3 regions of the Staphylococcus sp. M0911 genome follow, and region 2 is predicted to be linked to each of the others. Evidence: riboswitches for the same ligand, from Rfam matches in the RefSeq annotation. Region 2 holds a riboswitch; each other region holds the start of a gene.

Region 1 (4,298 bases), 1.1 Mb from region 2:
CAGTTATTGGCAAGGTAGATGATAAATAATAAGAAAGTCCTATAATAATTAATAAACATATAATCAATATAATATCTTTGTATGAGAAAGGTGCATGATAATAATACGTTCTAGGGCCATCTTTAAAACCTTTAGACTCCATTGCAACAGATAGTTGATGTGCACGTCGTATGTTTTGACTTAATAACGGAATAATTAAATGTTTAAGTCTTTTGAACCCTCTATAATTAGATTTGTTTATCATTTGATATCTCATTTTTAAAGAACGACGTAATTGAATTAAAGAACTGATGATTAACGGTATCATTCTAATTGCGGCCATAAAGGCATAGGCAACTTTAGGCTTTACTTTTAAATGTTGCATTAGACTATAAAAAATCATGACTACTTGTGACGTTAATGCTATAAGAATACCAAACATCGACACTGTAATTGTACGAAGAGAAAGGTGAATACCTCTGACGATACTTTCCGTACTAATTTGAATGATGACAAATTTAAATAAAATGTGGTCACCATCACCGTATAAAATCATGAATAGTGATGACAATAGAGCAAAGAACGTGGTTGCTAGTATAAAAGCACCAGTAATTTTAAATTGCGTTCCGTTAAACATAAGTAAAAAGATAAACATGAGACAAACGATGTAAATCATAAAGTCAAAATTATGAATAAAAATAATAAAGAAAAATAGTAAAACGCCTAAAACGAGTTTAGTGATAATATTGACGTCATCCATAAAGGTGGGTCTAATTTTCCAATGTTCAAACATGTTGATCACCTTTGATTTCTGTTAAATATTGGTTTTCAATTATCCATTGACGTGTTGGATAGCGTTTAATAATCTCTGGATCATGTGTAACCATAATGATACTTTGCCCCTTAGATACTCTCTCTTGAAATAGTTTTATTAATTGAAATGTATTGTGGCTATCCAAACCAAATGTTGGTTCATCTAAAAGGATGATATCTGCATTTGAATTTAATGCCGTTGCTACACTTAACCTACGTTTTTGACCCATTGATAATTCGTAAGGATGTTGATTTTTAACATTGGTTAAGTCTAGTAAATCTAATAAGTCGAGGGTTTTAGATTCTGCAATAGATGAATCTAAATGGTTAAAATGAATCAATATTTCATCATAGACAGAGTTAGTGATAAATTGAAGTTCTGGATTCTGATACACAAGATACATGTGCTTTGCAGCATCTTTAATTTTACGCAATTCCTGACCTTGAAATGTCATTACGCCTTTATATTTGATTAATTGTAATATGGATTCTAATAATGAGGTTTTACCAGTACCATTTTGACCAGTTATCGTGATCCACTCACCTGAATGAATAGCTAATTGATCCACTTTGAATAAATCTTTCTTATTACGAATAACAGCACCATTTTCAAATTTAAATAATGGCGCTTCAGATGAGGGAGCCATATATTTTGGCTTAGGAGCGTAATGCCATGCATTTGGATGCCACACGCCGTATTCACTAAGTAAATGTTCATAATGCTTTAAAATATGATTTGGCGTATCATCAGCAATAATTTGTCCTTCATAGTTCATTAATAAAACTCTATCCACATGTTGCCAAATATGTTCGACCTTATGTTCGACTATAAGTACTGTTTGGTCTTTCCAGAGCTTGATTAAACGTTGCCATAAATCTGATGTCGCATTAACATCTAACATTGCAGTGGGTTCATCTAAAAATAGCGTATCTGCTTGTTGTAATATGGTTTCAACTATAGCTAATTTTTGCTTCATACCGCCACTTAATTGATTGATTTGTGTATTTTCGTTTACATTTAAATTTACTGATGCTAATGCTTGGCTGATGGCTTCATCCATATCTTGTCTTGGCACTTGTCTGTTCTCTAAAACAAAGGCAAGTTCTTCATAAACTTTAGGCATACAAAATTGTGAATCCGGATCTTGGAAGATAACTCCATTATGCTGATTGATTTGCAATTCGTCATATTTCATAGGTAATTCTATTAAATTGGGTACAATACCACTTAATACATTTAAAAGTGTACTTTTACCAGAACCGGACGGTCCTAGTAAAAGTACTTTTTCTTTATCTTTAATTTCTATATTTAGATTATCAAAAATTTTTCGATATCCATTAGGATATTTCAAACGTAAATTTGTAACTTTCAACACTTTTAAGTCCCCTTATAATGTATCGTAATCATCTTTAGAAGCGGGTCTGAATACTTTAGTTACACCAGTTTGATCCAATGCTTTAACCAATAAATAAGATAATAAACCAGCAATGATAATGCCACTAATCGCACGGAAAACAATGAATAAAATTAAGTTCCATCCAGCAACTTCATTTAAATAACCATAAAAATAGTCGACTGGGAATGAAATAAGTGCAGTCACTAATCCCGCAAGCATAGCTACCATGACTGAACGAGACTGGTATTTGAATATAGCAAAGACAATCTCACAAGCTAAACCTTGTAGTAGGGCATAGATGATTGTAGGTATATCAAATTTACCCATCACAATTGTTTCACCGGCACCTGCAGCAAACTCAGCAAGTAAGGCGATACCTGGCTTAGGAATAATTAAATAACAAACAATCGCAGCCATAAACCATACACCATATGTTAATTGTTCAAGGTGTAAACCAGCGACTTGTGCAACATTATAAAATAGCCACCATAAGTTATAAATAATGGCAAAAATGACAGAGATAAGTACTGTTACTAATATCTCAGAAAGCTTTAAACCTTTTGACATAAAAACATCCTCCTAAAAAAACGCACAACCATCTCTAGGAAAGTTGTGCGTAAAACATAAGAATATGATTCAACATACGATTATCATCTTTGTTAATTACACTTTCCTACGCTAGTATCTAGCTAGATCAGGTTCAAAGGGTTTGAGGGTTAACCTCATCTCAGTTCAAAACACCCCTAGTGCGTTTATTATTTTAATTTGTCTTTAATGTATGATTTTTCATGTGGATTGTCAAGTTAATAAAATATATAATAAATTAATATTTTTATATGATGTGTGCTTATGAAAGCTCTAAGTCAGTCAATACGTAGTATTAAATATAAAATAGCACAAAGATAATTTAAAATTTCAAATCATCTTTGTGCTATTATTTTTTGTATTTATGTCCCAAATTCATCGTTATTATAGAATATTGGATGATCTAATCGTTAAATAGTCAATTAGTAATTAATTTAATGCGTCATCAATATCTTTTTTAGTTTGTTCTGTATCATTTGTTTTTTCTTCTTTTTGTTCTTTTAATTTCTCTTCTGCTTCTTTGGCTTTTTCAGCTGATTTTTTTGCAAATTCTTCGTTACTCATAATAAATCCACCCCTAATTGTGTTTTATTGTTTACATACACCTTTTACCCAGTTATGCTAATAATAAACTTTTCTAGGTCTATAGACGTATTTAATGATTTATTAAAGACAAGAATAAGTTCTTCATATATAATAACTTTTGAGGTGAATAGTATGTCTTTTCTTAAGAAACACACCGAGATTATATTTAGTTATATCATCGGTATCGTTTCACTTTTCACAGGACTCATTATATTAATTAACTTACCGCTTATTAAACAATTAAATGGAGATAAGAAGGTAAATACACATGTGTATAATATATGGGAATTCCTGAACGCATTTTTCGCTGAAATAATTAAAGTGATGAGTAGATTTATCGGGGGTTTCCCAATTGTAAGTGCCATAATTATTATATTATTTGGTATCTTTGTAATGTTACTAGGTCATACGTTATTTAGAACAATTAAGTATGATTATGATATTTCAATTTTCTTCTTAGTCATAGGGATAATGTATTTCTTAATTACTCTAGTTCTTATGATGCAAGTATATGGGTTCTTTGGTATCGTATTTATTATTCCGTTCATCATACATATCGGTTATATTGTATATAAAGATGAATTGAATAGTGATAATCGAAAGAGTCATTATATGTGGATTATCGTATCATATGGTATCAGTTACCTTATTACGCAAATTGCATTACATGGTCGTATAGATGCTAATGAAATTGAATCTATTGACATCTTAAGTGTTAATACATTCTTTATTATTATGTGGTTATTAGGACAAATGTCAATTTGGAACTTCTTGTTCTTAAGACGTGCGCTACCGCTTACGAAACAAGAATTAGGTGAAGAAGAACCTGAATTATCAAGAACAAGTAAAGGTAATGTCTCGAATCAAACTAAAGTTCACTTAAAACAACTACAAGATAAGACAACAGAATATGCACGTAAAACAAGAAGAAGTGTTGAT
Region 2 (4,298 bases):
AAATTAAGTGGATTATTAATACCCCTACCTGTACCAATGGGTGATGCTAATGGCATCACCGCATGGACACCTAATGCTTCTAACTTTTTAGCTAATACAAGATCATTAGAGATATAAGGACAGACGATATACCCTTTTTCTAATAGCACTTTACAAGCTTCATACGTTTCAAACGGGTCAGGTAATAAGGTTTCATCATCACCAATGACTTCAACTTTAATCATGTCGCATACACCAGCGTGATTTGCAATTTCTGCGATACGGATGGCTTCATCAGCAGTTTTAGCACCTGCAGTGTTAGGAAATGTAATGAAATCTTTTAAGTTCACATTAGCTAGTGGGTTTGGAAGATTTTTATCATATAAATTCATACGTCTTACTGCAAATGTTAATACATTTGTTTCAGCTGCTTTAATTGCTTCGGATTGCGTTTGTTCATTCTCGAATTTACCAGTACCTAATAATAAACGAGATTTCAATTCTAATTGACCTATTTTTAACATTTTATCCGCCTCCTACAAATTCTAATAATTCTAAACGATCATCTTCTCTGACTATTTGATTGTCAAAATCGTCTTGCTTAATTAAAGATTGATTATGTTCAACTACTACACGCTGAGGGTCTAATTCTAAGGATTCTAATATGCGTGTAATCGAATCTTCATGTTCAAAAGTAAATAAATCTCCGTTAATGATACACTTCATTTTGCTCACTCCTTGATAAACTAAATGCTGAATAGCTTGTTGGTTTAATTCCTGATAATAACCAATTGGCAATATCTTGACCGATAATAGGGGATAACAGTATACCGTTTCGATAATGACCAGTGATGATAAATAAGCCGTCATCAATTTGATCCATGATAGGTAATTCATATTCTGTGTAAGGTCTTACGCCTGACCATTGTTTAAGAATATGACTATGCGATAGCTCAGGTATACATTGTTGAGCATGTTTGAGTAACCATGAAATACCTGCGTCACTATTACCAACACTATAATTATTGAATTCACTTGTCGCTCCAATTAAGTAGCGATGTTTTTCCTTTGGAACTATATAGCAGCCATTTGTCATGAACACAGTATGATTTAATTTAAGTGAAGGTTGTTCAACTAATAATACCTCACCTTTAACACCAATCACTTGTCTTGGTATAGCGTAATCTTTTAATAGCTGAGTAGACCAAGCACCACCTGCCACAATTACTTTTTTAGCGTGAATATCACCATTATTTGTTGTAACTGTGTAAAAACCATTATTGTGATGAATGTGTTTTACTTCTGTTTGATAATAACGATGAACATCGCGCTGAATTATTGATTGTAATAAAGCTTTAGTATAGTGATTGGCATTGATTTGACCATCCTTTGGAATATATATGGCTAAGTCAGTTGGTTCGACATGACCATTTGAAAGGTTAAATAGTTCATCATCTGAGAGTAACTCAACGCTTGGATCTTTTGATTTAAGAAAGGCATATTGTTGAGTTAACCACTTTACGTCTTTGGTTGATGATGCCATTTTAATTAATCCAGATTGTTGAAATTCAATATCAATACCAGTTTCATGATAGAGGGCATCACTTAATTCTGGGAATAATGACCTAGACGCTACTGCTAATTGAAATAATTCACTATCAGTTGTGAACTCATTTTGAGCGCCTAACATGCCACCGGCTTTATAAGAGGCATGCATACCTGGTATATCTCGGTCTACAATAGCAATATCTAAATGTGATTGACTAAGTTGTCGAGCTATCGACATACCTATAACACCGGAACCAATAATAAGAACATCATGCATGAGAATGCCACTTCCTTTTTAAAGAGTTAATGTCACTAACAGTAGAGGTCATAAAAAATGAAATTGCACATAGACCATCAAATCCTGTAGGTAATTGTGAAATGGTAGATGGGGAAATACCGCCTATAGCATAAATAGGCATATCAATCTTGAGTACGTCATGAATCTCTTGATTTGTTCGTGGTGGTTCACCTGGGTGCGACGACGTAGAGAATATATGACCGAAAAAGACATAATCTAATTGATATGCATGACATTGCTTAACCATTTCAATATTATGCGTTGACATACCGACGATTAACTCAGGATATTGTTGTTTTATTAAAAATGCGCGTTTGTCATTTTCTTTAAAATGAATACACTGCAAATTTAAAGCTTTGAGTAAGTTAAGATTACTGTGAATCATTATTTTATCTTTGGGAAATCCTACTGCAATGAGTCGTGTAATAAATCGTTGTAACGCCAAAGTAGACATAGGCGTTCTAAAGAGTAAGCCATCAATGGCCGGCTCTATAGTCATAAAATGCTTTAAATCCTGTAATGACAGTTCTTTATAATAAGTTATCGCAATAAATATATACATCACCTCAACAAAAAAAACGCTATTTCCACATAGTAGGGAAATAGCGTTAAATTGCTAATGAGTACTTTAAATTCATAGCTATGCCACTTCCCTACGCCAGTACAAACTGGATCAGGTTCTAGGAATTATAAAGTCACATCTTTACTCTCAGCCTTAAACAAAGGCACTTCCAGTGGGTTTATTATTAAATTGTATTGATGGAATAGCGCTTTCAATTTACATACAGTTTACTATTTTTTAGTGTCGGTATCAAACATGGCAACCATCTATAATTAGCTTTTAATGAAAAATAAGTACATGTAAATAATCAATTTAGATGAAGATGTAAATGAAATTGAATCGCTTATTTAAATAGTGAAAATTAAATGTAAGTATTGTTAATTTTTATTGAATAAATTGTGAATATTTTTTTAATTTTATATTGTAACCGTTTCCATTTCGTGCTATTATAATAAAAATTGTAGCGCTACAAGAATTTAATAGATGTGTGATTAGAAGTTAAACAGTCATCATTAGGAATTTCTGAAACTTAACGACAACACATAGAAACAACATATCATTATGGGAAGTAGGAAAAGAAATGAATAAAAAAAGAAGTAACGTTCGTTGGTTTTTTGCGATTGCATTCTTTCTCATTGGCGTTATAGCCTATATGGATAGATCTAATATCTCATATATTGCAGTACCAATGATGGAAGATTTACATTTAACAAAAACACAATTTGGTTTATTAGCGTCATTTTTCTCATTAGGTTATGCGTTAATGCAAGTACCTTCAGGGATGTTAGCAGAGAAATTTGGACCTCGTAAGATGATTACGATTGCTTTAGTATGGTGGAGTGCTTTCACAATTCTCACAGGTATGATTAAGCATCATGGTTTATTATATTTTGTTAGATTTTTATTTGGTGTGGGAGAAGCACCTATGTATCCGTCTAATGCAGTGTTCAATTCTTATTGGTTTGCTAAAAATGAAAAAGGAAGAGCATCAAGTGCGTTATTAGCAGGTTCATATTTTGGTCCTGTATTAGCACCGATTGTCACGATTGCAATTGTTAATGCATTTAATTGGCAAGCTGTCTTTTATATTTTTGGTGCAGTCGGCATTGTGATGGCAGTACTTTGGGCGATTATTGCTAAAGACTTACCTGAACAACACAAAATGGTCAATGAAGCCGAAAAACGATTTATTACTGAACATAGAGACATTGTAGATACTGATAAATCATTACCACCTTGGAAACGTTTCTTAACACACTTTAGTTTTTATGCCATTGCGATTCAGTACTTTGTAGTACAATTCGTTATTACATTATTCTTAATTTGGTTACCAACATATTTAACAGAACAATACCATGTTGATTTCAAAGATATGTCAATCAGCTCATTGCCATGGTTATTAATGTTCTTCTTAATTTTATCTGGTGGCGCGATTTCAGATAAGATTTTAAATACTGGTAAATCTCGTTTCGTCGCGCGTGGCGTAATTGCGATTCTTGGATTTGTAGTCTTTTCAATATCAATCTTTTTTGCAGTACATACTGAAAACTTATATGTTACTATATTCTGGTTATCTCTTGGTTTAGGTGGCGTCGGTATGTCTATGGGTATGAGTTGGGCAGCAGCGACAGACTTAGGTCGTAACTTCTCTGGTACAGTATCAGGTTGGATGAACTTATGGGGGAACATTGGTGCTTTAACAAGTCCATTTTTAGCAGGTGCATTTGTTGAACAACTTGGTTGGAGTATGACGTTCCAATTATTAATTATTCCAGCAATATTAGCGATTATCATGTGGTTCTTCGTTAAACCAGATCAACCATTAGTCATAGATGAACATCAATCAGTTAAATAGTTTGTTGGTTTTAAATCCAAGCAATAAATGAGTATAAATAAGGTTTCAATACCTTG
Region 3 (4,298 bases), 390 kb from region 2:
CTGCTGAAGGAGATTTAAAACCTGTAGACGTAAAAACATTACCGCACCCTGGTTTCCCTACAGATATGCAATCTCAAATGATGGCATTATTATTAACTGCCAATGGCCATAAAGTAATTACAGAAACAGTTTTTGAAAACAGATTTATGCATGTTGCAGAGTTCCGTAGAATGAACGCTAATATCGACGTTGAAGGTAGAAGTGCTAAAATCGAAGGTAAGAGTGATTTACAAGGTGCACAAGTCAAAGCAACTGATTTAAGAGCGGCAGCGGCACTAATATTAGCTGGTTTAGTAGCTGAAGGTACAACTCAAGTTACTGAATTAAAACATTTAGATAGAGGTTATGTAGATTTGCATGGTAAATTAAAATCATTAGGTGCTAATATCGAACGTATTAATGATTAATTTAAAGTATTAACTTTTGTTCAAACTTGGAGGGTTAAACATCATGGAAACAATTTTCGATTATAATCAAATCAAACAAATCATACCACATAGACAACCATTTTTACTGATAGATAGAGTTGTAGAATACGAAGAAGGTAAACGTTGTGTGGGATTAAAACAAGTTTCAGGTAATGAACCATTCTTCCAAGGGCATTTTCCAGATTATGCTGTAATGCCTGGTGTATTAATTACAGAAGCATTGGCCCAAACTGGTGCAGTGGCTATGTTAAATAGTGAAGAAAATAAAGGTAAGATTGCGCTTTTTGCAGGTATAGATAAATGTCGTTTTAAAAGACAAGTAACTCCTGGTGATACACTTATGTTAGAAGTAGAAATAACAAAAATTAAAGGACCAATTGGTAAAGGTACTGCTAAAGCAACAGTAGATGGTCAATTAGCATGTAGTTGTGAATTAACTTTTGCAATTCAAGATGCTAAGTAAAACAAAACCTACACTCATGTTCAAACATGAGTGTAGGTTTTTGAATTTACCTCTCGAATTTTTCATCTTTAAGTTTAGGCTTAGATTGCATCATACGGTTAAATGTTTTCTTTAGTTCTTCACCAGTTAGCCCATCATCTACTAATTCTTCTAGTAAGCTTTCTGCGTAGACTTGTCTAAGGGTATAAATATGACATTCGAATACTATTGACATAGTCTTTTCAAACTGAGTTACACTTTTTACAGTAGCATCAAATAATGCTGGATCATTGGCAGGTCTTGTTATGACTACACGTATATCTAACAATTGATCACTATCCATATAATCTTTAAATGTATGATAGTGTTCATTAGAAATGACAATTTCTAAAAGCCATCCTGTTCCACTACCTTCCTTATTTATAATCACGCCATCTTCTAATTCATATTCGGTTACACCGCCATTTTCACTTACAATTTGAAAACGTACAGCTTTAAATGTCTTCATTAAGTCCACATCCCATTTATTTATATATTTACAAAAAGTGATTTATTATTAATCAACTGATTTAAATATTGATTATTTTCTTTAAATATATCAAATATGAAGGGTGAATAGCTATATATTTCGATAAAATAGCTTTTTGACAGTATAAAGAGATGTGATTATTATATAACTTAAGAGGAGGTGACACATGTTAAATAAAATAGTTTTAGTTGGTAGACTTACAAAGGATGCCCAAATTTATGAAAAGGAGGAAGGTAGTAAAGTAGCAACATTTTGCGTTGCTACGGAAAGAAATTATAAAGATCAGAATAATGATATCGCATGCGATTATCTATATTGCAAAGCCTTTGGGAAAACAGCTACGAATATTGAAAAGTTTACATCTCAAGGATCTTTAGTAGGTATTACTGGCCAAATGCGATCACGTAAGTATGAAAAAGATAATCAGACACATTTTGTAACTGAAGTTTATGTAGAAACAATTAAATTTATGTCCTCTAAGACAAAAGAATCCAATATCCTCTCTAATGAATATAATGAAGCACAAAATGAATGCTTCATATAGGTTAGACAGCCATTAATTATTCAATAACTCCCAATTATTTATACTTTTATCCTATCTTAATATAAATTATCATCTTTCAATTATACTCAAGCGACCTTTTTTAATTTTTTTAAATAGAAAAAGGTCGTTTTTGTATCCATATTTTACTTTAAAAATGACATATTTGCGTCAGAATTATCTGATAGATTTCATTAGATAGGGTGTTTTTTTAGTTGGTAAATAGTTTGACTTAGTTATATGTTTATTAAAAGGTATATTGTTATACATTTTTTAATAATTGAATTTATGTGTTACATTTGCTATTGTAATAATTGAAAATGATTAAAAATAGAACTACTAGGGGCGCCTATAAAGGCTGAGATGAATTTAATTCAGACCCTTAAAACCTGATTTGGTTAGTACCAACGGAGGAAAGTAGTGTAACATATTAACGGTATTAGGTCGTGCCTTAATTTTGCTACTTTCCAGTTTGGAAAGTAGTTTTTTTATTTCAAGGAGGAAATTTTATGAGTTTTTCTAAAGATTTAAGAGTGGCAGCAGAACCTATTATTGAGGATATTTATAATGATGGTTTCATACAAGATTTATTACATGGTGAATTATCTAAACAAGCGGTAAGACAATATCTACGTGCAGATGCATCTTACTTAAAAGAGTTTGCTAATCTATATGCACTATTAATTCCTAAAGTGCATAATATGGATGACGTTAAATTTTTAGTGGAACAGATTGAATTTTTATTAGAAGGAGAAGTAGAAGCACATGAAATTTTAGCTTCATTCATAAATGAACCATATCATGAGATTGTTAAAGAAAAAGTATGGCCACCAAGTGGTGATCATTATATTAAGCATATGTACTATAATGCCTATGCACATGAAAATGCAGCATATACGATTGCAGCAATGGCACCATGTCCATATGTATATGCGGTAATTGGTAAAAGAGCGATAAAAGACAATCAACTTAATAAAGATTCAATTACGTCTAATTGGTTTGAATTTTATAGTACAGAAATGGATGCACTAGTAAATTTATTTGATGAATTAATGGATCGTTTAACAGAGAATTGTACTTAAGAAGAAAAAGAAGAGATTAAGGAGAATTTCTTACAAAGTACTATTCATGAAAGAAACTTTTTCAATATGGCCTACGTAGATGAAAAATGGAATTTTAGAGGTGACAAATATGAATAAACCTAAAATTGCTTTAACTATTGCAGGTACTGATCCAACTGGCGGTGCTGGAGTAATGGCTGATTTGAAGTCATTTCATTCTTGCGGCGTTTATGGAATGGCAGCAATAACGAGTATTGTCGCTCAAAATACGATGGGCGTAGAACATATTCATAATCTAGAGACATCATGGGTTAAAGAACAATTGGATAGTGTATTTAATGATGAACTTCCTCATGCAATTAAGACAGGGATGATTGCTACAGAAGAGACGATGCAATTAATCAAAAGTTATTTAGAAGATTATCCTACAATTCCATACGTGATTGATCCTGTTATGCTAGCCAAAAGTGGGGATTCGTTGATGGATGATCAAACCAAACAAAAGTTGCAAAGTACATTATTACCTTTAGCTGATGTTGTTACACCTAATATTCCAGAAGTGGAAGAAATCACTGGTATAAAGATTGATACTGAAGAAAACATTCGAAAAGCAGGAGATATATTTATCAATGACATTGGCAGCAAAGGTGTAGTCATTAAAGGTGGACATTCTGCCGACTTAAATAATGCTAAAGATTTTTTATTTACAAAAGATGGCGTATACACATTTGAAGATGAACGATTTGATACTAAACATACTCATGGAACAGGTTGTACATTTTCAGCTGTCATTGCTGCTGAATTAGCTAAAGGTCGTAGTATTTATGAAGCAGTTGAAAAAGCTAAAACATTTATTTCTTTGAGTATCAAATATACCCCTGAGATTGGTAAAGGTCGTGGCCCAGTCAATCATTTTGCGTATCTAAAGAAAGTAGGTTTAGATGATGAATAATTTAGAAAAGCTTAGAAATGAGAATCCTTTAATTGTTTGTTATACGAACGATGTAGTTAAGAATTTTACTGCAAATGGTCTATTAAGTATTGGTGCAAGTCCGGCAATGAGCGAGGCACCAGAAGAGGCTGAAGATTTTTATCAAGTTGCAAGTGGATTACTAATTAATATTGGTACGCTTACGCATAATAATGAAGCAGATTTAATTAAGATAGGTAAAATTGCAAATCAACTTGGTACACCAATTGTTTTTGATCCTGTCGCAGTAGGAGCGTCACAATATAGAAAAGATTTTTGTAAAAACTTTTTAAGTGAAGTAAAAGTTGCAGTGATTAAAGGGAACGC

Evidence for each region. A riboswitch is a leader RNA that binds a small molecule or an ion and turns the genes downstream of it on or off. The one in region 2 is predicted to bind thiamine pyrophosphate.
Region 1: linked by a shared signal. The riboswitch ahead of ssp1_RS08385 (ECF transporter S component) and the one ahead of ssp1_RS01985 (thiamine phosphate synthase) in region 2 are both predicted to bind thiamine pyrophosphate.
Region 3: linked by a shared signal. The riboswitch ahead of tenA (thiaminase II) and the one ahead of ssp1_RS01985 (thiamine phosphate synthase) in region 2 are both predicted to bind thiamine pyrophosphate.

What each region holds. Positions count from the first base shown of each region.
Region 1 is NZ_CP022881.1:1,737,806-1,742,103, reverse strand. It holds gene ssp1_RS08395 (energy-coupling factor transporter transmembrane component T family protein) at 1-772, opposite strand, end outside; gene ssp1_RS08390 (ABC transporter ATP-binding protein) at 765-2,168, opposite strand; gene ssp1_RS08385 (ECF transporter S component) at 2,181-2,756, opposite strand; TPP riboswitch at 2,843-2,944, opposite strand; gene graF (glycopeptide resistance-associated protein GraF) at 3,204-3,338, opposite strand; gene auxA (lipoteichoic acid stability factor AuxA) at 3,492-4,298, shown strand, end outside.
Region 2 is NZ_CP022881.1:434,293-438,590, forward strand. It holds gene ssp1_RS01970 (thiazole synthase) at 1-503, opposite strand, end outside; gene thiS (sulfur carrier protein ThiS) at 505-705, opposite strand; gene thiO (glycine oxidase ThiO) at 689-1,804, opposite strand; gene ssp1_RS01985 (thiamine phosphate synthase) at 1,797-2,387, opposite strand; TPP riboswitch at 2,459-2,568, opposite strand; gene ssp1_RS01990 (pyruvate MFS transporter) at 2,968-4,242, shown strand.
Region 3 is NZ_CP022881.1:827,741-832,038, forward strand. It holds gene murA (UDP-N-acetylglucosamine 1-carboxyvinyltransferase) at 1-407, shown strand, start outside; gene fabZ (3-hydroxyacyl-ACP dehydratase FabZ) at 451-891, shown strand; gene ssp1_RS04000 (YwpF-like family protein) at 938-1,378, opposite strand; gene ssp1_RS04005 (single-stranded DNA-binding protein) at 1,566-1,943, shown strand; TPP riboswitch at 2,272-2,373, shown strand; partial or broken gene tenA (thiaminase II) at 2,450-3,139, shown strand; gene thiD (bifunctional hydroxymethylpyrimidine kinase/phosphomethylpyrimidine kinase) at 3,132-3,953, shown strand; gene thiM (hydroxyethylthiazole kinase) at 3,946-4,298, shown strand, end outside.